Linked DNA regions of Caballeronia sp. LZ062. The protein of the gene in region 1 binds, or shares a complex with, the protein of each later gene. Links are inferred from orthologs where the notes say so. Each region holds a gene or a part of one and is shown in the gene's direction. Other genes may lie near its edges.

Evidence for each region.
Region 2: the proteins of ybiB (region 1) and cgtA are in contact, whole or in part, in a crystal structure (PDB 8BFT), measured with the Escherichia coli proteins. The link is inferred for Caballeronia sp. LZ062 from one-to-one orthologs.

The regions. Positions count from the first base shown.
Region 1 is NZ_JARTWB010000002.1:2,277,734-2,285,396, forward strand. Bases 3,582-6,393 are described here. They hold ybiB (DNA-binding protein YbiB), read left to right. Parts: upstream 3,582-4,407; coding sequence 4,408-5,379; downstream 5,380-6,393. Other genes in these bases: P9239_RS16670 (fumarylacetoacetate hydrolase family protein), read right to left, coding at 3,582-4,110; leuA (2-isopropylmalate synthase), read left to right, coding at 5,825-6,393. In the rest of the region: 16S rRNA (guanine(966)-N(2))-methyltransferase RsmD, read right to left, coding at 1-615; signal recognition particle-docking protein FtsY, read left to right, coding at 824-2,074; P9239_RS16660 (LysE/ArgO family amino acid transporter), read right to left, coding at 2,123-2,755; maiA (maleylacetoacetate isomerase), read right to left, coding at 2,752-3,396; more of P9239_RS16670, read right to left, coding at 3,412-3,581; more of leuA, read left to right, coding at 6,394-7,477; P9239_RS16685 (nuclear transport factor 2 family protein), read right to left, coding at 7,497-7,663.
Region 2 is NZ_JARTWB010000002.1:125,659-141,970, forward strand. The notes cover bases 1-2,824. They hold cgtA (Obg family GTPase CgtA), read left to right. Parts: upstream 1-771; coding sequence 772-1,878; downstream 1,879-2,824. Other genes in these bases: rplU (50S ribosomal protein L21), read left to right, coding at 1-273; rpmA (50S ribosomal protein L27), read left to right, coding at 305-568; proB (glutamate 5-kinase), read left to right, coding at 1,928-2,824. Outside these bases: more of proB, read left to right, coding at 2,825-3,046; P9239_RS06650 (CNP1-like family protein), read right to left, coding at 3,122-3,646; P9239_RS06655 (RNA pyrophosphohydrolase), read right to left, coding at 3,825-4,475; P9239_RS06660 (hypothetical protein), read right to left, coding at 4,587-4,727; P9239_RS06665 (proline--tRNA ligase), read left to right, coding at 4,791-6,527; P9239_RS06670 (MarC family protein), read left to right, coding at 6,528-7,127; P9239_RS06675 (hypoxanthine-guanine phosphoribosyltransferase), read right to left, coding at 7,176-7,727; ffh (signal recognition particle protein), read right to left, coding at 7,846-9,213; P9239_RS06685 (cytochrome c biogenesis protein CcsA), read left to right, coding at 9,334-10,248; P9239_RS06690 (PP0621 family protein), read left to right, coding at 10,273-10,593; P9239_RS06695 (ribonucleoside-diphosphate reductase subunit alpha), read left to right, coding at 11,628-14,642; P9239_RS06700 (MFS transporter), read right to left, coding at 15,437-16,312. UniProt on the Escherichia coli protein: An essential GTPase which binds GTP, GDP and possibly (p)ppGpp with moderate affinity, with high nucleotide exchange rates and a fairly low GTP hydrolysis rate.

The DNA.
Region 1 (7,663 bases):
CAGCAAATGATAGCGAACGGCGCCCGCCTTGCCCTCGCGGGTCACGGTCCAGCCCGTTAACGCTTCGATGCCGGCGGGTTCCAGCGGCTCGCCGCATTCCACGTAGATGGCGCCATCCGGCGCGGCGAGCGGCGCGGCGAGTTCGAGTGCGCGCGCAAGCAACGCGTGATCGCCGAACGGAGGATCGAGAAAGATCACGTCGAACGATCCGGGGGCGAGGCCCGCCGCGAGTCTTAACGCATCGGCTTCGGCGACTTCGATATTGCGTGCGGCAAGCCGGTCCAGATTCGCGCGAAGCTGCGCGGCGGCGCGCGCACTGCGCTCGACCATCAGCACGCGCGACGCGCCCCGCGACGCGGCTTCGAATCCGAGCGCCCCGCTGCCCGCGAAAAGATCGAGACAACGCTGGCCGTCGAGATCCTGGCCGAGCCAGTTGAAGAGCGTCTCGCGCACGCGATCCGGCGTGGGACGGAGGCCTTCCAGATCGAGCACCGGCAGCGGCGTCCGCTTCCAGTTGCCGCCGATGATGCGGATCGTATGCGGTTTTCCACCGCGCGAAGAAGCGCGCTGGTGAGTAGCCGAAGCGGCCGGGCGTGATGCGGAGGAACGGGACATAAAAGGAGCGTTGAGTGCGAGCGCGCGTGCATCGGACGAGCCGTGCGCGTAAGGAAAGCCAACGTTACCACAGGCGGCTCCCGCACAAGCGCATCAGGCCGCGCCTGATAAAATACGCGGCTTACCTCTTCCTGCGCGGGCCATCGCGCGGCGTTCTTCAGGGAGCGCGCCGGGCCGTCGAATGACGCGCGCATCATCGTCCGAGATCATGTTCAGCTTCTTCAAACGATTCAAAAAGCCGGCTGACGCGCCGCTCGACCCATCCGCCGAGAACACGCCCGAAGCTGCCGAGGACGAAGAAGCGTCCCCGCCCGTCATCGAGGCGGAACTGGAGCGCGAGCCCGCGGTCGATGCCGCGATTCCGGCCGACGCGCCGACCGCGGAGCCGGTTTCCGAACCGCCGGAAGCACCTCAAGCGCCCGAAGCGCCCGCGCAGCCCGCAGCGAGCGACGAAACGAAGCCCTATTGGCAAGGCCGCACGCAATCACAGTGGGTGCGCGCGCCCGAAACCGACGAAGCGAGCGAGGAAGTGCTGCCGCCGCCCGAACCCGACGCCGCCGCGAAGAAGTCGTGGCTGTCGCGGCTGAGGAGCGGTCTCTCGAAGACGAGCTCCAGCCTCACGGGCATTTTCGTCGGCGCGAAGATCGACGAAGACCTGTACGAAGAACTGGAAACTGCGCTGCTCATGTCCGACGCGGGCGTGGACGCCACCGAATTCCTGCTCGAATCGCTGCGCGAGACAGTGCGCGCCGAGCGGCTCGCGGACGCCGCGCAGGTGAAGGCCGCATTGCGCACGTTGCTCGTCGATTTGCTGCGCCCGCTCGAAAAGTCGCTGATGCTCGGCCGCGCGCAGCCGCTCGTGATGATGATCGCGGGCGTGAACGGTGTCGGCAAGACGACGAGCATCGGCAAGCTGGCGAAGCACTTGCAGAGCTTCAATCAGTCGGTGCTGCTCGCCGCCGGCGACACGTTCCGCGCCGCCGCCCGCGAACAACTCACCGTCTGGGGCGAGCGCAACAACGTGACGGTGATCGCGCAGGAAAGCGGCGATGCCGCCGCCGTGATTTTCGACGCAGTGGGCGCCGCCCGCGCTCGCAAGATCGACGTGATGATGGCCGACACCGCCGGCCGCCTGCCGACGCAGTTGCACTTGATGGAAGAGCTGCGCAAGGTGCGCCGCGTGATCGCGAAGGCCATGCCGGACGCGCCTCACGAAGTGCTGCTCGTGATCGACGCGAACACGGGTCAGAACGCGCTCGCGCAAGTGAAGGCGTTCGACGACGCGCTCGGCTTGACCGGTCTCATCGTGACGAAGCTAGACGGTACCGCGAAAGGCGGCATTCTCGCCGCTATCGCGCGGCAGCGGCCGATTCCGGTGTACTTCATCGGCGTCGGCGAGAAAGTCGAGGACTTGCAGCCGTTCAAGGCGGAAGAGTTCGCCGACGCGTTGCTTGGTTGAGTTCTGCGAAAAAAGGGCGTCCGCGAGGCGCCCTTTCTCTTTGCGGCTTCAACGCGAAAACACCAGCGCCGCAGCAATCCACCACATGACACACCCGACAATCACGTCGAGCACGCGCCACGACACGTCTTTCTCGAACCACGGCTCCAGGAGACGCGCGCCATAGCCAAGCGCCGTGAACCAGACGATCGACGAACACATCGCGCCCGCCGCGAACCACGCATTGCCCGGCCACGCATGCCGCGCGCCGATGCCGCCCAAGAGCACGACCGTATCGAGATAAACGTGCGGATTCAGCAGCGACAACGCGACCACGGTGGACGCCGCAGCGAGCGCCGTCTGCGAATCGCCGTCCGATGCGTTCAGATGCCCCGGACCACGCCACGCCGCGACGAACGCACGCAAGCCATAAAGGAACAGGAAGACCGCGCCGGCCCAACGAATCACGTCGAGCAGAAACGGCGCGCGCGCGATCAGCGCGCCCATCCCGCCGACACCGAGCGCGATCAACATGACGTCGATGAACGCGCAGATCGCCACGACGATGCCCACGTGCCGCCGCTTCAGCCCCTGGCGCAGCACGAACGCATTCTGCGCGCCGATCGCGACGATCAGACTCGCCCCTAATCCGGCACCCGACAAGTAACTCGACAGGGCTCCCGCAGAGACCGCCGCCGTCATTCGGCGTCCGGCTGCTGCGCGGGGGCGGCGCGCATGAAGCCGTCGATCTGGTTCGCGAAATCGGCAATGCGCTCGATGGTCGGGTAAGGCGCGAGGTCGATGCCGAAGCGCCGCGCATTGAACACCTGCGGCACGATGCAAAGGTCGGCGATGGTCGGCGTGTCGCCGAACGTCAGCTTGCCGACGCGCGAATCCGTCGCGAGCCGCTTTTCGAGCGACTCGAAGCCCGTTTCCACCCAATGCCGGTACCACGCGTCCTTCGCCTCGTCCGGCACTTTCACCTGATGCTTGAGGTACTTCAGCACGCGCAGGTTATCCAGCGGATGGATCTCGCACGCGACCTGCAACGCCACCGAGCGGACGAACGCGCGGTCCGACGCGCCGCGCGGCAAAAGCGGCGGCTCGGGATGCGTCTCGTCGAGATACTCGATGATGGCGAGCGATTGCGTGAGCACGTCGCCGTCGACGACGAGCGTCGGCACGATGCCGTCCGGATTGAGCGCGCGGTATTCCGGCTTCAGTTGCGCGCCGCCATCGCGCAGCAAATGGACGCCCTCGTACTCGTAGTCGAGTCCCTTCAGATTCAGCGCGATGCGCACGCGATACGCGGCCGAGCTTCGGAAATAGCTGTAGAGCTTCATCGTCCGCGCGCCGCCTCAGACCACGCGCACGGAGAATTCACCGATGCCGTCCACGCCGCCCTTGAGCAGATCACCCTTCACGACCGCGCCGACGCCTTCGGGCGTGCCGGTGAAGATGAGATCGCCGGGGAAAAGCTCGAAAAGCGTCGAGAGATAGGCTACCGTCTCGCCGACCGACCAGATCAGCTGCGAGATGTCGGACCGCTGCTTCTCCTCACCGTTGACGGTGAGCCAGATCGCGCTCTTTTCCAGATGCCCGACTTTCGACACCGGATGAATCGGGCCGAGCGGCGCGGAATGATCGAAGCCCTTGGCCGTGTCCCACGGGCGGCCGAGCTTCTTCGCCTCGGCTTGCAGGTCGCGACGCGTCATGTCGAGGCCGAGCGCATAGCCGTACACGTAGTCGAGGCCTTTATCGGCGGGAATGTCCTTGCCTTGCTTGCCGATGGCCGCGACGAGTTCCATTTCGAAGTGCAGGTTCTTGGTCTGCGACGGATACGGCATTTCGCCCGTCGCGCCCGGCGCGACGTACAACACGGCGTCGGCGGGCTTGCTGAAGAAAAACGGCGGCTCGCGATCGGGGTCGTGGCCCATTTCCCGCGCGTGCGCTTCGTAGTTGCGTCCGACGCAGTAGATGCGGCGCACGGGAAACTGATCGTTCGAACCCGCGACCGGCACGGCGGTCGCCGGCGCCGGGGGAAACACGTAAGTCATCCCGCTCTCCTGTTTGATGTTATTCGAACGCCGGCGCATACACGCTCGCAGCCGGAATCGCAAAAAGCGAGTGTAACGTGCCTGCGCGAATCGTGGCGAGCCTTGTCCGGCGCGGGCGCGCGAGCTTTCGGCTGCCCTGCTGCGATCCTTCGAATCGCCACCGGATGAGATCGGACGCCTGTGCCCGAACTTGCAAGCGGCGCTTAAATGCGATACTGAATGTCATTACCGCATCTCAACCCGCGACGGCGCCGCTCAGGACCACGGAAATGAACGCCCGCTTTGCGCACGCTTCCGATGACCGACACTCCACCTTCTTCTTTCCCCTGCGCGCGCTATATCAAGGAAATCGGGCGCGGCCCGAACGGCGCGCGTGCGCTGTCGCGTGACGACACCTATTCGCTCTACGAAGCCATGCTCGATGGCCGGGTCTCCGACGTCGAACTGGGCGCGGTGCTGCTCGCGTATCGCGTGAAGGGCGAGACGGCGGCCGAACTCGCCGCGATGCTGGCGGCGGCGCATCGTTCGTTCGAGCCGCTGCACGTGCAGGAAGGCCGCGAGCACGCACGCCCCGTTTCGATTCCGAGCTACAACGGCGCGCGCAAGCAGCCGAACCTCACGCCGCTGCTCGCGCTCCTGCTCGCGCGGGAAGGCGTGCCGGTGCTGGTGCATGGCGTCGTCGACGATCCGGGGCGCGTGACCAGCGCCGCGATCTTCGCCGAAGTGGGCATTCCGCACGCCGCGTCGCACGATGAGATCGAGGACAGTCTCGCCTCCCGCCGCCTCGCGTTCGCGCCGGTGACGGCTCTCGCGCCGAAGCTCGCGCGGCTGCTGGACCTTCGACGCGTGATGGGCGTGCGCAATTCGACGCACACGCTCGTCAAGATTCTGCAGCCGTTCGCGGAGCCGGGCTTGCGGCTCGTCAACTACACGCATCCGGAGTATCGCGACAGCCTCACCGCGCTTTTCACCGAGCATCCGGATGCCGCGCAAGGCGGCGCGCTGCTCGCGCGCGGCACCGAAGGCGAAGCGGTCGCGGATACGCGCCGCCAGGTGCAGATCGACTGGTTCCACGACGGCCACGCCGAGACGCTCGTCGCGCCTGAGCGTTCGCAGGCGGACGCGCCCGCCGTCGAACTGCCCGAATCGCTCGATGCCGCCACAACCGCGCGCTGGATCGAAGACGTGATGCGGGGCGACGTGCCGGTGCCGCCCGCCATCGCGCGTCAGGTGGAACTGATCGCAGACGTGGTGCGCCGGCCGGTATAGCGCCGCAATCGGAAAATCCGCATTTGACACTTTCTTCAACGCTGGTTTAAAGTAGGCCAATGCGTTTCACCCAATTCTCCTCCCTCCGAATTATTTCGGGCCGCCTAGCGCGGCCCCTATCGCTACGTCTAGCGTAAGTCGCCAGACGTAGCGGCGCGCGTCGCCAGGCGCGTGTTCCCGCCAGCCGTTCCCGCAGTTCTTTTCCTTACCACCTTGTAGTCGTCAGTTTTTCGTTCGCGCATCCCGCGAATCGAAAACGCGAGGGTCACATGCACGCTGCTTCGCGCACGTTCACGTTGGTCGCAGGCGTCACCGTCGCCGGTGCGCAATGGGATCGCGCGCGCAGTTCCGCTTCGCGTGCTTCATGTGAATCGCGCCGCAGCCGGCCAGCCGCCGGCGTCGGCCGCTCTCGCAGGCGCTACGCTCCTGAAAGAGATCGACGATCATGATGCCGAACCCCGCCGAGAAATATCGCCCGTTCCCGCAAGTCCGTCTGCACGGCCGACGCTGGCCGAATCGCACGATCGAGAAAGCGCCCATCTGGATGAGCACCGATCTGCGCGACGGCAACCAGTCGCTGATCGAGCCGATGAGCATCGCAGCGAAGCTCGAATTCTTCGAGATGCTGGTCGCGACGGGTTTCAAGGAAATCGAGGTGGGGTTCCCGTCGGCGTCGCAGACCGACTTCGACTTCGTGCGCAAGCTGATCGACGAAAAGCGCATTCCCGACGACGTCACCATCGAAGTGCTGGTGCAGTCGCGGCGCGAACTGATCGAGCGCACGTTCGAAGCGGTCGAGGGCGCGAGCAAGGTCATCGTGCATCTCTACAACGCGATCGCGCCGTCGTTTCGCCGGATCGTGTTCAATCAGTCGAAGGAAGAAGTGAAGGCGCTCGCCGTGGAAGGCACACGCATCATCAAGGAATGCGCGGCGGCGCGGCCGGCAACGCACTGGACCTACCAGTACTCGCCCGAGACGTTCAGCATGACGGAGCTGTCGTTCGCGCGCGAAGTATGCGATGCGGTCGCGCAAGTGTGGCGTCCGACGCCCGATCACAAGATGATCGTCAATCTGCCCGCGACGGTCGAATGCGCGACACCCAACGTGTTCGCCGACCAGATCGAGTGGATGGACCGCAACCTGGGCTTTCGCGACAGCATCGTGCTCTCGGTGCATCCGCACAACGACCGCGGCACGGCGGTGGCCGCTGCCGAACTCGCGCTGCTGGCGGGCGCGGACCGCATCGAAGGCTGTCTCTTCGGCAACGGCGAGCGCACGGGCAACGTCGATCTCGTCACGCTCGCGCTGAATCTGTACACGCAGGGCATCGATCCCGGCCTCGACTTCTCGGATATCGACGCGGTGCGCCGCGTGGTGGAGCGCTGCAATCAGCTTCCGGTGCATCCGCGCCATCCTTACGCGGGCGACCTCGTGTTCACCGCGTTTTCCGGGTCGCATCAGGACGCCATCCGCAAAGGCTTCGCGCAGCGCGTGCCGGGCACGCCGTGGGAAGTGCCGTATTTGCCCATCGATCCCGCCGACCTCGGCCGCAGCTACGACGCCGTGATTCGCGTGAACAGCCAGTCTGGCAAAGGCGGCGCCACGTATCTGCTCGAACGCGGGCTGGGCTTCACGCCGCCGCGCCGCGTGCAGATCGAATTCAGTCATGCAGTGCAGGCGGTCGCGGATGAATCCGGCGAGGAAATCAGCGGCGACGCGATCTGCGCGCTCTTCAAGCGCGAATATTTCGACGCGGGCGGGCCGGTGTCGCGCGTGGATGCGTCGGCGGTTTCCGTGCTCGGGCGAAGCATTGCGATACCGCCCGCTTCAAGCGCCGCGAGCGAGGAACATTACGCGCAGGCTGTCGCGTCGGGCATGGGCGTGGGCGCGAGCGTGAGCTGGTTCGAGTCGACGGTGACGGCCAACGGCGAGACTGCGGTCTTCGTGGGCTGCCGCGTCGCCGACGAACCGATGCGCTTCGGCGTCGCAGTGCATGTGAACCCCGCGCTCGCGGTCGTCGATGCAGTCGTGAGCGCGGTGAATCGCTCGAAGCAGATTGCGCGGCGGGTGCGCGAGGACGAAGCCGTGGAAGCCTGACGGCGCCGATGGCGACGCGCTATTCGAGCGCCACGCGCGTCGCCTGAAGCGCGAGCAGTTGCCACTGACCGCCGGTTTGCACGTGGACCGCCGTGTAGGCGATGGGAAAGAGCAGCGCGCCGTTCTTCGATTCCATCTCGATCAGCGCGCGGCCCGACACGAGACACGTCTCGGGACCGGCGGAGA
Region 2 (16,312 bases), 2.2 Mb from region 1 along the record:
GTTGCCGTTGGCGAAAAATTGAAAGTAGAACAGATACCGGCAGACATTGACGCTGAAATCACGCTCGACCAGGTTCTCGCAGTAGGCGAAGGCGAATCGATTCAGTTCGGTACGCCGCTGGTCAGTGGGGCTTCCGTCAAGGCTACCGTCGTGTCGCAAGGTCGTCACAAGAAAGTGACCATCTTCAAGATGCGTCGCCGGAAGCACTACCAAAAGCACGCTGGCCATCGCCAGAACTACACCGAACTGCGCATCGACGCGATCAACGCTTAAGCGTCGCGCAACGGTCAAGGAGCTATAGCAAATGGCACACAAAAAAGCAGGCGGGTCTTCCCGCAACGGCCGCGATTCGGAATCGAAGCGCCTCGGCGTGAAGGTTTACGGCGGCCAGGCAATCAACGCAGGCGGCATCATCGTTCGCCAGCGCGGCACGCGCATGCACCCGGGTGAAAACGTCGGCATCGGCAAGGATCACACCTTGTTCGCGCTGACGGACGGCCACGTCCAGTTCACGACGAAGGGCGCAGCGAAGAAGCACACGGTCGTCGTCGTCCCGGCAGCAGCGTAAGGTTCACTGCACGGGCTTCAGGACCGCAAAAAAGGCCCCGCGAAGTTCGCGGGGCCTTTTTCATTGGCGCGCCGGAAAATCGCGCCCACAGAATCGAAGCATATGAGTGCCCGGCACGCGCCGGTCACGGCAAAATAGCGTGTCGACTGAGCGAGTTGGGTCTCGCGGCAGTCATCGCGCTGAAACACGGGACGGAGCAACGCATGAAGTTCATTGACGAAGCGAGGATCGAAGTCATCGCCGGCGACGGGGGAGATGGCAGCGCGTCGATGCGCCGCGAAAAGTTCGTCCCGTTCGGCGGGCCGGACGGCGGCGACGGCGGGCGCGGCGGCAGCGTCTACGCGGTCGCGGACCGCAACATCAACACGCTGATCGACTACCGGTTCGCGAAGAAGCACCAGGCGCGCAACGGCGAAAACGGTCGCGGTTCGGACTGCTACGGCAAAGGCGGTGACGACATCACGCTGCGCATGCCGGTCGGGACCATTATTTCGGATCAGGAAACGGGCGAGATCATCGCGGACCTGACCGAGCACAATCAACAAGTGCTGATCGCGCAAGGCGGCGCGGGCGGTCTCGGCAATCTGCACTTTAAGTCGAGCACGAACCGCGCGCCGCGTCAGAAGACCGACGGCAAGCCGGGCGAGCGCCGCATGCTCAAGCTCGAACTGAAGGTTCTCGCGGACGTCGGCCTGCTCGGCATGCCGAACGCGGGCAAATCGACGTTCATTGCCTCCGTCTCGAACGCGCGACCGAAGATCGCGGATTATCCGTTCACCACGCTCGCGCCGAATCTCGGCGTCGTGCGCGTCGGGCCGAGCAAGAGCTTCGTGATCGCGGATATTCCCGGGCTGATCGAAGGCGCGGCGGAAGGCGCCGGCCTCGGCCACCGCTTCCTGCGCCATTTGCAGCGCACGGGCGTGCTGCTGCATCTCGTGGACCTTGCTCCGTTCGATGAAAACGTCGATCCCGTGGCGGAAGCGAAAGCCATCGTCAACGAATTGCGCAAGTACGACGAGTCGCTCTACGAAAAACCGCGCTGGCTCGTGCTGAACAAGCTCGACATGGTGCCGGAAGACGAGCGCGCGGCCCGCGTGAAGGACTTCCTCGAACGCTTCGAGTGGGACGGCCCGGTGTACGAGATTTCGGCGCTCACGGGCCAGGGCTGCGAGGCGCTCGTCTACGCCATTTACGACTACATCTCGACGCACTCGGACGCGTCGCGTGCGGCGGAAGCGGAAGATCTCGCGGCCGACGTGCGTTTCCGCGATGACATCGCCGGAAACCAGGCAGACGACGAAGACGAATAACGACGCCGCCCGTCATCGCGGGTCGCGACACCGAGGAGAGAAGCGCACGATGCGTTCGGTCATTGCCGCTGCGAAGCGAATCGTAGTGAAAGTGGGGTCCAGCCTCGTCACCAACGACGGGCGCGGACTGGATCACGCGGCCATCGCCCGGTGGGCGTCGCAGATCGCGGCGCTGCGCGAAGAGGGCAAGGAAGTGGTGCTCGTCAGTTCGGGCGCCATCGCCGAAGGCATTCACCGGCTCGGCTGGACTAAGCGGCCGCGTGAAATCGACGAATTGCAGGCTGCCGCCGCCGTCGGGCAAATGGGCCTCGCGCAAGTCTACGAGAGCAGCTTCGGCGCGCACGGCATCCGCACCGCGCAGATCCTGCTCACCCACGCCGATCTCGCCGACCGCGAGCGTTATCTCAACGCGCGCTCCACGCTGCTCACGCTGCTGCGTCTGGGCGCGGTGCCGGTCATCAACGAGAACGACACCGTCATTACCGACGAAATCAAGTTCGGCGACAACGACACGCTCGGCGCGCTCGTCGCGAATCTGATCGAAGGCGACGCGCTCGTCATTCTCACGGACCAGCGCGGCCTCTTCACCGCCGATCCGCGCAAGGACCCGAACGCGACGCTCGTCGAACAGGCCGATGCCGGCACGCCCGAACTCGAAGCAATGGCCGGCGGCGCGGGATCGAGCCTCGGCCGCGGCGGCATGCTCACCAAGATTCTCGCGGCCAAGCGCGCCGCGCACAGCGGCGCCAACACGGTGATCGCGAGCGGCCGCGAGGCCGACGTCCTCACGCGCCTTGCATCGGGCGAGCTAATCGGCACGCAGTTGATCGCGCGCACCGCACGCATGGCCGCGCGCAAGCAGTGGATGGCGGATCACTTGCAGGTGCGCGGTCACGTCGTGATCGACGATGGCGCCGTGCAGAAGCTCACCGCCGACGGCAAGAGCTTGCTGCCGATCGGCGTGGTGGATGTGAAGGGCGCGTTCGGTCGCGGCGAAGTGATCGCGTGCGTCAATGACAGCGGCCAGGAAGTTGCGCGCGGCATCACGAATTACAGCAGTGCAGAGGCGCGGCTGATTCATCGGCGGCCGAGCGCGGAGATCGAAGCCGTGCTCGGTTACATGCTGGAGCCGGAACTCATCCATCGCGACAATCTGGTGCTGGTCTGAGACACGTTCACCGCCGAATGAACAAAGCCCGCTGAACCGGAAGGTCAGCGGGCTTTTTGCTGTGCGAGCCGGCAATTAACGCAGGTTGATGGACCGTTGCGTGCGCTCGTACTGGATGTTGTTGACGATCTGCTTCGCGTTGCCGACAGGCAGTTTGCTCGTGCAGAAGTAGTCCTGATACAGCGCGGCCTGATACGCGTTCAGTTCGCCGTTTTCGATACGCCGGAAGTCGAACGCGACGCCGCGGTCCCAGCCGGTGCCGTCCTCGTTGATGCTCGCGTAGCGGCGCCATTCATACGTGTCGCAGCGAATGCCTTCGTAGTTGACGTTGCGCGCGCCGCTCGGGCTCGTCGCAACGACGACGTAGCGCACGACGCCGTCATTCCCGACGGAGAGCGAACTCTTGTCGACCGCGAACGTCAGCGGTGTGTTCTCCGAAACATTGAACGGAAGCAGGTTCGCCGCCTGCGGCAACGGCGGCAGCGTATCGACTTTGTTCTCGACCCATTCCGTCTTGCGGTCGAGCAGATAGGTGAACACGCCGTCGTCCTGATTGGACGGGCCTTTGGAACTGGAACAGCCGGCGAGCGCGGCGAGCATGGCGACGAGTACCGCGGATGAGACGATGACTTTCAATTCGATGTTCCCGAATAACGGATGCGCGGACGGCGAAACGCCCGGCGCGTCGAGCAGTGCTCGCTGCGCCGGGCTTACCAACATGCCGAGTGTCAGATTGAACGAAGAACCGCCGCGCTCGATTGCAAAACCGAACGCGATTTCAGTCGCACGATGACCGCCGCGCGATGATCCGCACTTCTTCGCTGACCGTACATTCTGCCTGAACCGCGGCGCCGGCGGCGGTTACGGCAGGTGTCTCGATCGTCATGGTCTGAATGACGCGCGGATAACGCGGCCCATGATGCGCGGCGCGCTCACCGCGTTCGCCACGAGTATTGGTTCGCCGCAAAAAGCGGGAAAGCTCGGTGAGAGCCAGTTGATAAACGTCGCGCTTGAACTCGATGACCGCGTCCAGCGGCACCCAGTATTCGTTCCAGCGCCAGGCATCGAATTCCGGATGGTCCGTCGCGCGCAGGCAAATGTCGCAGTCGCGCCCGACCATGCGCAGCAGAAACCAAATCTGTTTCTGACCGCGATAATGACCGCGCACTTCGCGCTTGATGAACTTATCCGGCACCTCATAACGCAGCCAGTCGCGCGTGCGACCGACAACTTTCACGTGCTCAGGAAGCAGGCCGGTTTCTTCGTGTAACTCCCGATACATTGCTTGCACGGGGGTCTCGCCGTACTTGATGCCCCCTTGCGGAAACTGCCAGGAATGTTCACGCAGCCGCTTGCCCCAAAACACTTCGTTGCGCGCGTTCAAGAGGATGATGCCGACGTTCGGGCGAAAGCCTTCACGATCCAGCATACAACCACCTTCGAATCCTTTAAAATTGCTTTGATTATAAACAGATAACGGCCCCGGCGCATCCGTTCGAACCCGTGTCGGAGCCCCAATTTCGGGGCTCGCGGTGCGCCTTCACGCAAGGAAACTTTGCCAGGCAACGCGGAAGTCGGCAGAATCTTCTTTTCCGGCTTCGTGCAGGGCGGTCGGCCACAAGCGGCGCGCGAGCGTCTCGTTGTGGCCTCGTGCAGAGCCGTCGACCGTTTCGTTGTTCACCCGTTTCGCCAGCCTTCAACCACATGGTTTCGTGGGCGCGCGCCGCTTTTGGAAAATTTCTGAATGAAAGCATCCCGTTTCTTCATCGGCACCCTGAAGGAAGCTCCCGCCGACGCCGAGATCGTCAGCCACAAGCTGATGATGCGCGCCGGTATGATCCGCCGCGTCGCGGGCGGTATCTACGATTACATGCCGATCGGCCTGCGCTCCATCCGCAAGGTCGAAGCCATCGTGCGTGAAGAGATGAACCGGGCGGGCGCGCTCGAACTGCTCATGCCGGCCGTGCAGCCGGCCGAGTTGTGGCAGGAATCGGGACGCTGGGAACAGTACGGCCCGGAACTGCTGCGCATCAAAGACCGTCACGAGCGCGATTTCGTCGTCGGACCGACGCACGAGGAAGTGGTCACGGACATCGCGCGGCGCGAGATCAAGAGCTATCGCCAGCTGCCGGTCAACTTCTATCAGATCCAGACGAAGTTCCGCGACGAGATTCGACCGCGCTTCGGCGTCATGCGCGGCCGCGAGTTCATCATGAAGGACGCCTATTCCTTCGATAAGGACACGGCGGGCCTCGCCGAGTCGTACAAGAAAATGTACGACGCCTACGTGCGCATCTTCACGCGCATCGGGCTGGAGTTCCGCGCGGTGGCGGCGGACAACGGCTCGATCGGCGGCAGCGGATCGCACGAATTTCACGTCATCGCGGAAACGGGCGAAGACGATATCGCGTATTGCCCGACATCCGACTTCGCGGCGAACGTGGAAGCGGCGGACGCATTGCCGCTGATCGCCGAGCGCGCCGCGCCCGCCGAGGAGATGAAGAAGACGCCGACGCCCGGCGCGGCCAAGTGCGAAGCCGTCGCGCACTTGCTGAACATCCCGCTCGAACGCACCATCAAGTCGATCATTCTCGCGACCGACAACGAAGGCGCCGAGCCGACCATTTGGCTCTTGATGCTGCGCGGCGATCATTCGCTGAACGACATCAAGGTGAGCAAGCTGCCGGGCTTGAAAGGCTACCGCTTTGCGACGGAAGCCGAGATCGTCGAATGGTTCGGCACGCCGCCGGGCTATCTCGGTCCTATCGCCACGAAGAAGCCGGTGCGCGTGTTCGCGGATCGCACGGTCGCGAACATGAGCGATTTTGTGGTCGGCTCGAACGAGGTCGACTACCACACCACCGGCGTGAACTGGGGCCGCGATCTGCCGGAGCCGGAAGTCGCAGATATCCGTAATGTCGTCGCGGGCGATCCCTCGCCGGATGGCCGTGGCACGCTGGAAATCTGCCGCGGCATTGAAGTGGGGCACGTGTTCCAGCTTGGCACGAAGTATTCGGATTCGATGGGCGCGACGTTCCTCGACGAAAACGGCAAGCCCGCGCCGATGCAGATGGGCTGCTACGGCATCGGCGTGACGCGGGTGCTGGGCGCGGCTATCGAACAGAATTTCGATGACAAGGGCATCATTTGGCCGGAAGCGATCGCGCCGTTCGAAGTCGTGATCTGCCCGATGGGCTACGACCGCAGCGACGCCGTGCGTGAACAGGCCGACAAGCTGTACGCGACGCTGCAGGACGCGGGCATCGACGTGATTCTCGACGATCGCGGCGAGCGCCCTGGCGTGATGTTCGCGGATTGGGAGCTGATCGGCGTGCCGCATCGCATTGTGATCGGCGATCGCGGGCTGAAGGAAGGCAAGCTCGAATATCAGGCGCGGCGTGATGCCGAAGCCTCGCTGCTGCCGGTGGAAGAGGCGGCGGGCGTCGTGACGGCGAAGATTCGGGCCGCGCTCGGGAAGTAAATGCAGTACAACTTCCTGTCGGCGACGATCCTTCTGCTGCTGATCACCGATCCGCTCGGCAACATTCCGATCTTCATCAACGCGCTGCGCGGTGTCGCCATCGAGCGGCGCCGCGTGGTGATTCTGCGCGAAGTGGCGATTGCGTTCGGCATTCTGCTCGTCTTCATGCTGGCCGGCGACCGCTTCCTGCGGGCGATGAATCTCACAGATGTGTCTCTGCGCATCGGCGGCGGAATCGTGCTGTTTCTGATCGCGCTTCGGATGATCTTCCCGCATCCGGATGGCCCGATGGGCGGCGATACGCGCGGCGGCGAACCGTTGATCGTGCCGCTCGCGATCCCGGCGCTCGCCGGCCCGTCCGCGCTTGCGACGGTGATGCTGCTGACATCGCAGGCGCCGGGCAAGATGTTCGAATGGATCGGCGCGCTGACCGTCACGATGGTCGTCTGCGCGATCGTGCTGATTCTCGCGGAGAAGATTCAGCAATGGCTCGGCGAGCGCGCGGTCACGGCGTTCGAGCGCTTGATGGGACTCGTGCTTGTCGCAATTTCCGTCGAGATGATTCTCACGGGGATACGCGCTTTCGTGCATCAGTTGTGAAAAAAGCGGCCGAGGCCGCTTTTTCTTTTTCGTCGCGCGTGCAATCGCTCACGCCCCTTCCGTCAACGCCCGGATAGTCGGCAGATTCCGCCAGTAACCCTTCGCGTCCATCCCGCAGCCGAACACGTAACGGTCCGGCACTTCGAAGCCGCAGAAATCCGGGCGCAGCGGCTTCGCTTTCGGGATGAGCTTCTCGCACAGCACCGCCGACAGAAACTGCTTCGCGCCCATCGCCATGATGCGGTCGCGGATGGCGGCCATCGTTTCGCCCTCGTCGAGAATGTCGTCGAGCACGAGCACCACGCGATCCTTCACCGATTCGGCCGGCGCCACGCGCCACTGCATTTCGCTGCCGCCCTTGATCGCGTTGCGATAGCGCGTCAGATGGATGTAGTCGAATTCGAGCGGGAAATCGAGGTGCGGCAGCAGCATGCCGGTGAACACGGCCGCGCCGCCCATGACGGAGAGCAGCAACGGGAAGTCGTCCTGCGTCGCGGCCTTGATGTCCGCAGCCATGCGTTTGATCGACGCGTCGACCTGATCGGCGCTGACGATCTCTTCGGAGTGGCTGAAAATGTGGAGAGCTTCTTCGCGATTCATAGAGGCAGGCGGGAAAGACGACGACTCAGTGTGGAAAAAAACGGCGGCGTGCGCCATATGATAAACCCGCGTTCGTTTCGCGTCGGGCGCAGGAAACGCGGGTTCGGAATGCGGCGAATCAGCGCATTCCCGGCATCATGCCCTTCATGCCGCGCATCATCTTTTGCAGGTTGCCGCCTTTGAGCTTCTTCATCATGCCGCGCATCTGCTCGTACTGATTCAGCATGCGGTTGACTTCCTGCACGTGCACGCCCGCGCCCGCGGCGATGCGGCGCTTGCGTGCCGCCTTGATCAGTTCGGGCTTCGCGCGCTCCTGAAGCGTCATCGAATTGATGATGCCCTCCATGCGGCGCATCTGCTTCTCGGCGTTGTTCATGTCCGCGCCTTGCGCCGCCTGTTGGAACTGCGCGGGCAGCTTGTCCATCAGCGACGACAGCCCGCCCATCTTCTTCATCTGCGAGAGTTGCGCCTTGAAGTCGTTCAGGTCGAAGTCGCCGCCTTTCTTGACCTTGTCGGCGAGCTTCTGCGCCGCTTGCGTATCGACGCCGCGTTGCGCTTCCTCGACGAGCGCGAGAATGTCGCCCATGCCGAGAATCCGGTTCGCCATGCGATCCGGGTGGAAGACTTCGAGGCCGTCGAGCTTTTCGGCGACGCCGACGAACTTGATCGGCTTGCCGGTGACGTGCCGCACCGAAAGCGCCGCGCCGCCGCGCGAATCGCCGTCGAGCTTCGTGAGCACGACGCCCGTGAGCGGCAGCGCGTCGTTGAACGCCTTCGCGGTGTTCACGGCGTCCTGGCCGAGCATCGCGTCGACGACGAAGAGCGTTTCAGCGGGCTTGAGCAGCGCGTGCAGCTCGCTGATCTCCTTCATCATCGCTTCGTCGATGCCGAGGCGACCGGCCGTATCGACGATCACGACATCGTGATAATGGCGCTTCGCCCAATCGATCGCCGCGCGCGCGATGTCCGCGGGCTTCTGATCTGGCTGCGACGGGAAGAAGTCCGCGCCGACCTGTTCGGTCACCGTTTGCAACTGGCGAATAGCGGCGGGGCGGTACACGTCGACGGAAACCGTCAGCACCTTTTTCTTCTGCTTCTCGCGCAGGATCTTCGCGAGCTTGCCGGTGGTCGTGGTTTTACCCGCGCCCTGCAAGCCTGCCATGAGAATAACGGCGGGCGGCGTGACCGCGAGGTTCAGCTCGGCGGCCTTGCCCTCGTAGTCGCCGCCGATCACGGCGGTCAATTCGCGCTGCACGACGCCGACGAGCGCCTGACCCGGCGACAGGCTCGAAAGCACTTCCTCGCCGAGCGCCTTTTCCTTCACCTTGGCGATGAACTCGCGCACGACGGGCAGCGCCACGTCGGCTTCGAGCAGCGCGAGGCGCACTTCGCGCAGCATCTCCTGCGTGTTGGCCTCGGTGAGCCGGGCCTCGCCGCGCAGCGTCTTGACGACGCGCGCCATCCGTTGAGTGAGGTTGTCGAGCATGGGAATGTGAGAGTGCGGCCCTGGTTTCCGGCGACGCGCAGGCGGTTTCGCGGCGATGCGCCCTACTTCGGCGCAAGGGGGAAGACGTCGCGGCTTCGGGGCCTAGTGTAAACTTCGAACATGGATATTGTACTGTATGCCCTCACTGCGTTTCTCTACGGCGGACTGGCCGTGGCGGGCTGGCGCGCGCATCGTCATACGGCCGTGGAGCCGGTGCTGGCGGGCGTGCCATCGGGTATCGGGACCGCGCCGGCGAGTCCATCGAAGGCGTCGGGCATGAGCGGCGTAGGGCGCGCTCTATTATTAATAGCGTTGCTCGTGCACGGCGTGCTGCTGCACATGACCATCTTCCCGCAGAACGCGATGATCTTCGGCTTCGCGTTCGCCTTGTCCGCCATGTTCTGGCTCGGCGCGGGCATCTACTGGATCGAGAGCTTCTTCTTTCCGCTCGACGGCCTGCGTCTGCTCGTGCTGCCGCTTGCGTGCGTCGCGTCGCTCTTGCCGCTCGCGTTCGGCGGCGTGCGCGTGCTGTCGTACTCCGCCGCGCCGATGTTCAAGCTGCATTTTCTGATCGCGAACATCGCGTATGGCCTCTTTGCGATTGCCGCGCTGCATGCCGTGCTGATGCTGATGCTCGAACGACGCCTTCAGCGCATGCGCGGCCTCGCGATGCGTCACACCGGCAACAACGGCTGGCTCGCAAGCTGGCTCGACACCTTGCCGCCGCTGCTCACGCTCGAAAAGCTGCTGTTCCGGCTGATCGGCGCCGGTTTCGTGTTGCTGACACTCACGCTGATCTCCGGCATCGCATTCAACGAGCAACTGGTCGATCGCGCCTTGCGTCTCGATCACAAGACCGTCTTCGCTATCCTCTCCTGGCTGATGTTCGGCGCGCTGCTCACCGCGCGCCGCATCTCCGGCTGGCGCGGGCGCGCGGCGCTGCGCTGGGTGCTGGCTTCGTTCGTGGCGCTGCTGCTCGCGTATGTCGGCAGCCGCTTCGTGTTCGAAGTGCTGCTGCATCGCGCGGTCGTCTGAACGCGGTCCTCATTTCTCAAGTCGATGCGAAATTTCCTGCTTCTTATCGTCCTCTTCTTCGTGACGCAATGGCTGCTCAAGAAGCTGCGCCGCGCCAATGAGCGTGGTCACGCGGGAACGCGTTCGACGTCGAACGGCGCTTCCACGGCAGCGGGCGGCGCGGGCGCCCGCAACGGCGCGGCCCGCCGCGATCCGCCGCAACTCGCCGATCCGCTCGTCCGATGCGCGCAGTGCGGCGTGCATACGCCGACCAGCGAATCGATAGTCGCGGCGGGACAGCAGTTCTGCTGCGCGGAGCACGCGCGCCGTCATGCGGCGCGTCCGAGTGGTCGCGACGCTAGGTGATTGCGCTGGCTGCACGCGGTGCGACCATCGACGCGTGCATACGCCCAGGTGTGAACCAATAGTCGTTGCGGGACAGCGTTGCGCTGCGTTGAGCGCCTCGGCGTCAGGCAGGGCGTACCAGCGGTCGCGACGCTAGGTGATTGCGCCGCCTGCGCGTGATGCGATCATCGACGCATACATATGCCCACGTGGGAATCAATAGGCGTTGGGAGACAGCGTTGCGCTGCGTTGAGCGCCCCGGCGTCAGGCGGCGCGTCCCAGCGGTCGCGACACGAGGACGCCGGCGCTCGCCGCGCTCGCGCGAATCATCATGACGCGATACGCGATACGCGATACGCGATACGCGATACCGAATCGACGCCGCCGCCGGCCACTCCGACATCGCGCCCGGCCGCAGGACGCGGCCGGTCGCGTTCTGCGACTGGCCGCGCCGCGCGATCCCGGCATCGTCCATTCCCTTTCCGCAGCATCGGATCACCGCACAAGCTCTTTCTCGCTGCGACGCAACAGCTTCGCGCCGGAGTCCTTGCCGCGCTTCGGCGCCGCAAAAGTCAACCCCGCCCGACCGCTTCCGAAGCAAATAAACCTTTTTGAGACCACGGCAAGTTCCACTATACTTGGTGCCGAAAGACGTACTTTGCACTATATCTTGTGTTGTAGAGGCGGCGCCCGCTCCCAAAAGCCGGCGCCGCCGGCTTTCCGGCGTATCAGAAGTTTCGCTGGCTCGGGGCGGTGCGCAGGCGGTTCTCGGTCACGAAACCGGCGCGCATCGAGCGCCAGCAAAGCAGCACCGTGAAGAAGCATGCAAGTGAACGCGAGTTGCGTCGACCGACACCGCGCGCCAACGCGGGCACCGCACGCGACGCCATAAGAGTGCGGGCCGCCATCGCCGCGACTCGTGTTCAAGGCCTGCTGTCTTCACAGCCCGGCTTGCCGCCAAAACACCGCGACGCGCGTCTCATGAGGCGACGCACGCGGCATAAGTGATAAATCCGCGGATCATCCGCACCATTCGAACACCAGGAGTTTTGCACATGCAAACCACCGACAACGCCACGACTTCCTACGAAGGCGCATCCGCACAGCATGCTGGCGGGTCGCACGTTCAGGGCGCGCAATCGCCCGCGTCGAACACGACGTATGCCGACTATAAGGTCATCCGTCGCAACGGAAGCGTGGTGTCGTTCGAGCCGTCCAAGATCGCGATCGCCGTGACGAAGGCGTTCATCGCCGTGAACGGCGGCCAGGGCGCGGCGTCCGCTCGCGTGCGCGAGCAGGTCGAGCAACTCACGCAGGCGGTCGTGCGCGCGCTGTTGCGCAGCCGTCCGCACGGCGGCACGTTCCATATCGAAGACATTCAGGATCAGGTCGAACTCGCGCTGATGCGCGGTGGCGAGCACAACGTGGCGCGCGCCTACGTGCTGTATCGCGAGAAGCGCACGCAGCAGCGCGAGCAGGACCGCGGCCACGCGCAGAACGCGAAGACGCATGAAGGCGTCATCAACGTGACGGACAACGGCATCACGCGCCCGCTCGATCTCGACGCGCTGAAGGCGCTGATTGTCTCCGCCTGCGCGAATCTGGGCGATGCCGTCTCGGCTGATCCGATCGTCGCGGAAACGGTGAAGAACCTGTACGACGGCGTGCCGATGAATCAGGTCTACGACTCGGCCATTCTCGCCGCGCGCACGATGATCGAGAAAGACCCGGCGTACAGCCAGGTCACCGCGCGCATCCTGTTGCACACGATCCGCCGCGAAATTCTCGAAGGCGAAGTCACGCAAGCCGAAATGGGCGAGCGTTACGCCGAGTACTTCCCGCAGTTCATCAAGCGCGGCGTGGAAGCCGGCCTGCTGGACGACAAGCTGCAGCAGTTCGACCTGAAGCGTCTCGGCGCCGCGCTCGACGCGAACCGCGACCTGCAGTTCGGCTACCTCGGCCTGCAAACGCTGTACGACCGCTACTTCCTGCACGTCGAGGGCACGCGCATCGAGTTGCCGCAGGCGTTCTTCATGCGCGTCGCGATGGGTCTGTCGCTGAACGAAATCGACCGCGAAGCGCGCGCCATCGAGTTCTACAACGTGCTGTCGTCGTTCGACTTCATGTCCTCGACGCCGACGCTCTTCAACTCGGGCACGCATCGCTCGCAGCTTTCGTCGTGCTATCTGACGACGGTGGCCGACGACCTCGACGGCATCTACGAGGCGCTCAAGGAAAACGCGCTGCTCTCGAAGTTCGCGGGCGGCCTCGGCAACGACTGGACGCGCGTGCGCGCGCTCGGTTCGCATATCAAGGGCACGAACGGCAAGTCGCAAGGCGTCGTGCCGTTCCTGAAGGTGGTGAACGACACGGCCGTCGCGGTGAATCAGGGCGGCAAGCGCAAGGGCGCGGTGTGCGCGTACCTCGAGACGTGGCACCTCGACATCGAAGAATTCCTGGAACTGCGCAAGAACACGGGCGACGACCGCCGCCGCACGCACGACATGAACACGGCGAACTGGATTCCCGACCTGTTCATGAAGCGCGTGATGGAAGGCGGCGAGTGGACGCTCTTCTCGCCGTCCACGTGTCCGGACCTGCATGATCTGTTCGGCGCGGACTTCGAGAAGGCGTACGTCGCTTATGAAGAGAAAGCCGCGCGCGGCGAGATCAAGCTTTTCAAGAAGGTTCCGGCGCAGCACTTGTGGCGCAAGATGCTCGGCATGCTGTTCGAAACGGGCCATCCGTGGATCACGTTCAAGGACCCGTGCAACGTGCGTTCGCCGCAGCAGCACGTGGGCGTCGTGCATTCGTCGAACCTGTGCACGGAAATCACGCTGAATACGAGCGACACGGAAATCGCCGTGTGTAATCTCGGCTCGGTGAACCTCGTCGCGCACCTGACGAAGCAGGCCGACGGCACGCTCGCGCTGGATCACGCGAAGTTGAAGCGCACCATCAGCGTTGCAATGCGCATGCTCGACAACGTGATCGACATCAACTACTACGCGGTGCCGAAGGCGCGCAATTCGAATCTGAAGCATCGTCCGGTGGGTATGGGCATCATGGGCTTCCAGGACTGCCTGCACTTGCTGCGCACGCCGTATGCGTCGCAGGAAGCGGTGGAATTCGCGGATCGTTCGATGGAAGCCGTGTGCTACTACGCTTACTACGCGTCGACGGAACTGGCGGAAGAGCGCGGCCGTTATTCGAGCTATCGCGGCTCGTTGTGGGATCGCGGCATCCTCCCGCAAGACACGGTGAAGCTCTTGGCCGAAGCGCGCGGCGGTTACGTGGAAGTGGACACGTCCGAGTCGATGGACTGGTCGACGCTGCGTTCGCGCATCGCGACGCACGGCATGCGCAACTCGAACTGCGTGGCGATTGCGCCGACGGCGACGATCTCGAACATCATCGGCGTCTCGGCGTGTATCGAGCCGACGTTCCAGAACCTGTACGTGAAGTCGAATCTGTCTGGCGAATTCACGGTGGTCAACGACTACCTCGTGCGTGATCTGAAGGCGCGCGGCCTGTGGGACGAAGTGATGGTGTCGGACCTGAAGTACTTCGACGGCACGCTCTCGCGCATCGACCGCGTTCCGGCCGACCTGCGCGCGATCTATGCGACGGCATTTGAAGTCGATCCGAAGTGGCTGGTGGAAGCGGCGTCGCGCCGTCAGAAGTGGATCGACCAGGCGCAGTCGCTGAACATCTACATGGGGGGCGCGTCGGGCAAGAAGCTCGACGAGGTGTACAAGCTCGCGTGGCTGCGCGGCCTCAAGACGACGTATTACCTCCGCACGATGGCGGCGACGCACGTCGAGAAGTCGACCGTGGCGCACGGCGCGTTGAACGCGGTGCCGTCGGGTGACGGCGGCTCCGGTGCTGGCGGTGGCTTCGGTGTGTCGTCGGGCGGTGCTTCGTCTGCTGCCGGCGGCGTGGGTGGTGGTTTCAATGCTGCTGCTGCAGCGCCTGCGGTCGCGGCGGCTGCTGAGCCGGAAGCCGACGGGCCCGTCTGCATGATGCGTCCGGGCGATCCGGGGTTCGACGAGTGTGAGGCATGTCAGTGAGTTCTTTCGCTGGCGCCTGAATAGGGTTTTGCTCTTGGCGAAGGCCGGTGCTGAGGTGGTCCTCGGTGCCGGCTTTTTGCTTTTTTGTTGGCTTGTTTTGTCGTGGAACTTGTATTCGCGTCGGTCTATTAGCGTTGCCCCTCCCCGGGGCGGGGGTCACTTTCTTTGCTGCTGCAAAGAAAGTAACCAAAGAAAGCAGCTTTTTCGCCCGCGGTCTAAATGACGAAGCACTCCGCAAAACGACATTGGCACTCAGTTTGAACCAACCCTGAATCACCTTCCACGCCCGCTGAGCGCCACGTCCTCCGAGCCCCTTGGCTCCTCAACACCCAGGGTTTGCATGCGTGGGCCCTGTGTATGAACCAAACTTTGGGGCGCGACATGGGGGCTAGATGCGCACCGGTGCGTGCAGGAACTTATCAATGCGCTACCGACTACCACTTGCCGGAGGCGAAGCGTAAAGCCGCGCGCATGGTTTTGTCGAGCCGTGGGGCTCGGAGGACGTGGCGCTCAGCGGGCGTGGAGAGTGATTCAAGGCTGCCAATTCAAGTAGCGCCACCGCATGTCTGCGAAGTGACAAGTCTCTTGCTGCTTCGGGCCAAAAAAAGCTGCTTTCTTTGGTTACTTTCTTTGCAGCAGCAAAGAAAGTGACCCTCGCCCCGGGGAGGGGCAACGCCAATCGACCGACACGAAATTAAGTTCCACGACGAGCAGGATCAACGACGCGGAAGGAGCAGCAGGAAGGAAGCGCGAAGCACAAGAAACACCGCCGGTAGGCAAAAACAAAGAGAACCTTACCCCCGCGTCCCGCGAGAAATCTCAACGCCCGCATCCCGCGCCAACCGAGCCGTAACCGGCATGGAGAAAAACGAGAACAACCCAACGACAACAAAAGCAGGCCAGAAGTCCGACCACCGCACGCTGGCGTGACCATTGAGATATTGCGAAACATCAAGCGTAATCCCCGCGACCGTGACACCAAGCCCGAGCGACACCTGCTGCACGAAGCTGGCAAGACTCGTCGCCCGACCGACATCGCGCGTTTCGATCTCCGCGTAAGCGAGCGAATTGAGGCTCGTGAACTGCAGCGCCGGAAAGAAGCCGCCGAGCAGCACGACTGTCCAGATCACCCAAGTCGGCGTGCCGGGAAAGAACGTGCCGCATGCCGCAATCGCCAAGCCAGAGAGCGCCGCGTTGAAGAGAAGCGTCTGCCGGAAGCCGAATCGATGCAGCACGCGCGATGCAAGCGAGCGCATGAACATGCCGCCGAACGCCGATGCACACGTGATCGCGCCGGACTTGAACGCCGTCATGCCGAGACCTTCCTGCAACGCGAGCGGCAAGAGGAACGGCACGGCACCGAGGCCAATGCGAAAGAGCGAGCCGCCCAGGACGCTCGCCTGAAACGTCGGCACGCGAAAGAAGCGCAGGTCGAGCAGCGGCCGCTCGGCACGGCGCGCGTACACGCAGTAGAGCGCGACCATCAGCGCGCCGAGCGCACACATCGCGAAGGCGACGCTCTGCGGCACCAGTTCACCGCCGACGAGCGAAAGCCCGAGCAGCAGCAACACGCCCGCGCCCGCCGAGAGAAAGAAGCCGAGCCAGTCGAGCCGGCCCGGATGTTCTTCGCGGGAGTCGGCGATGTATCGATTGGTCAGGTAGATGCCCGC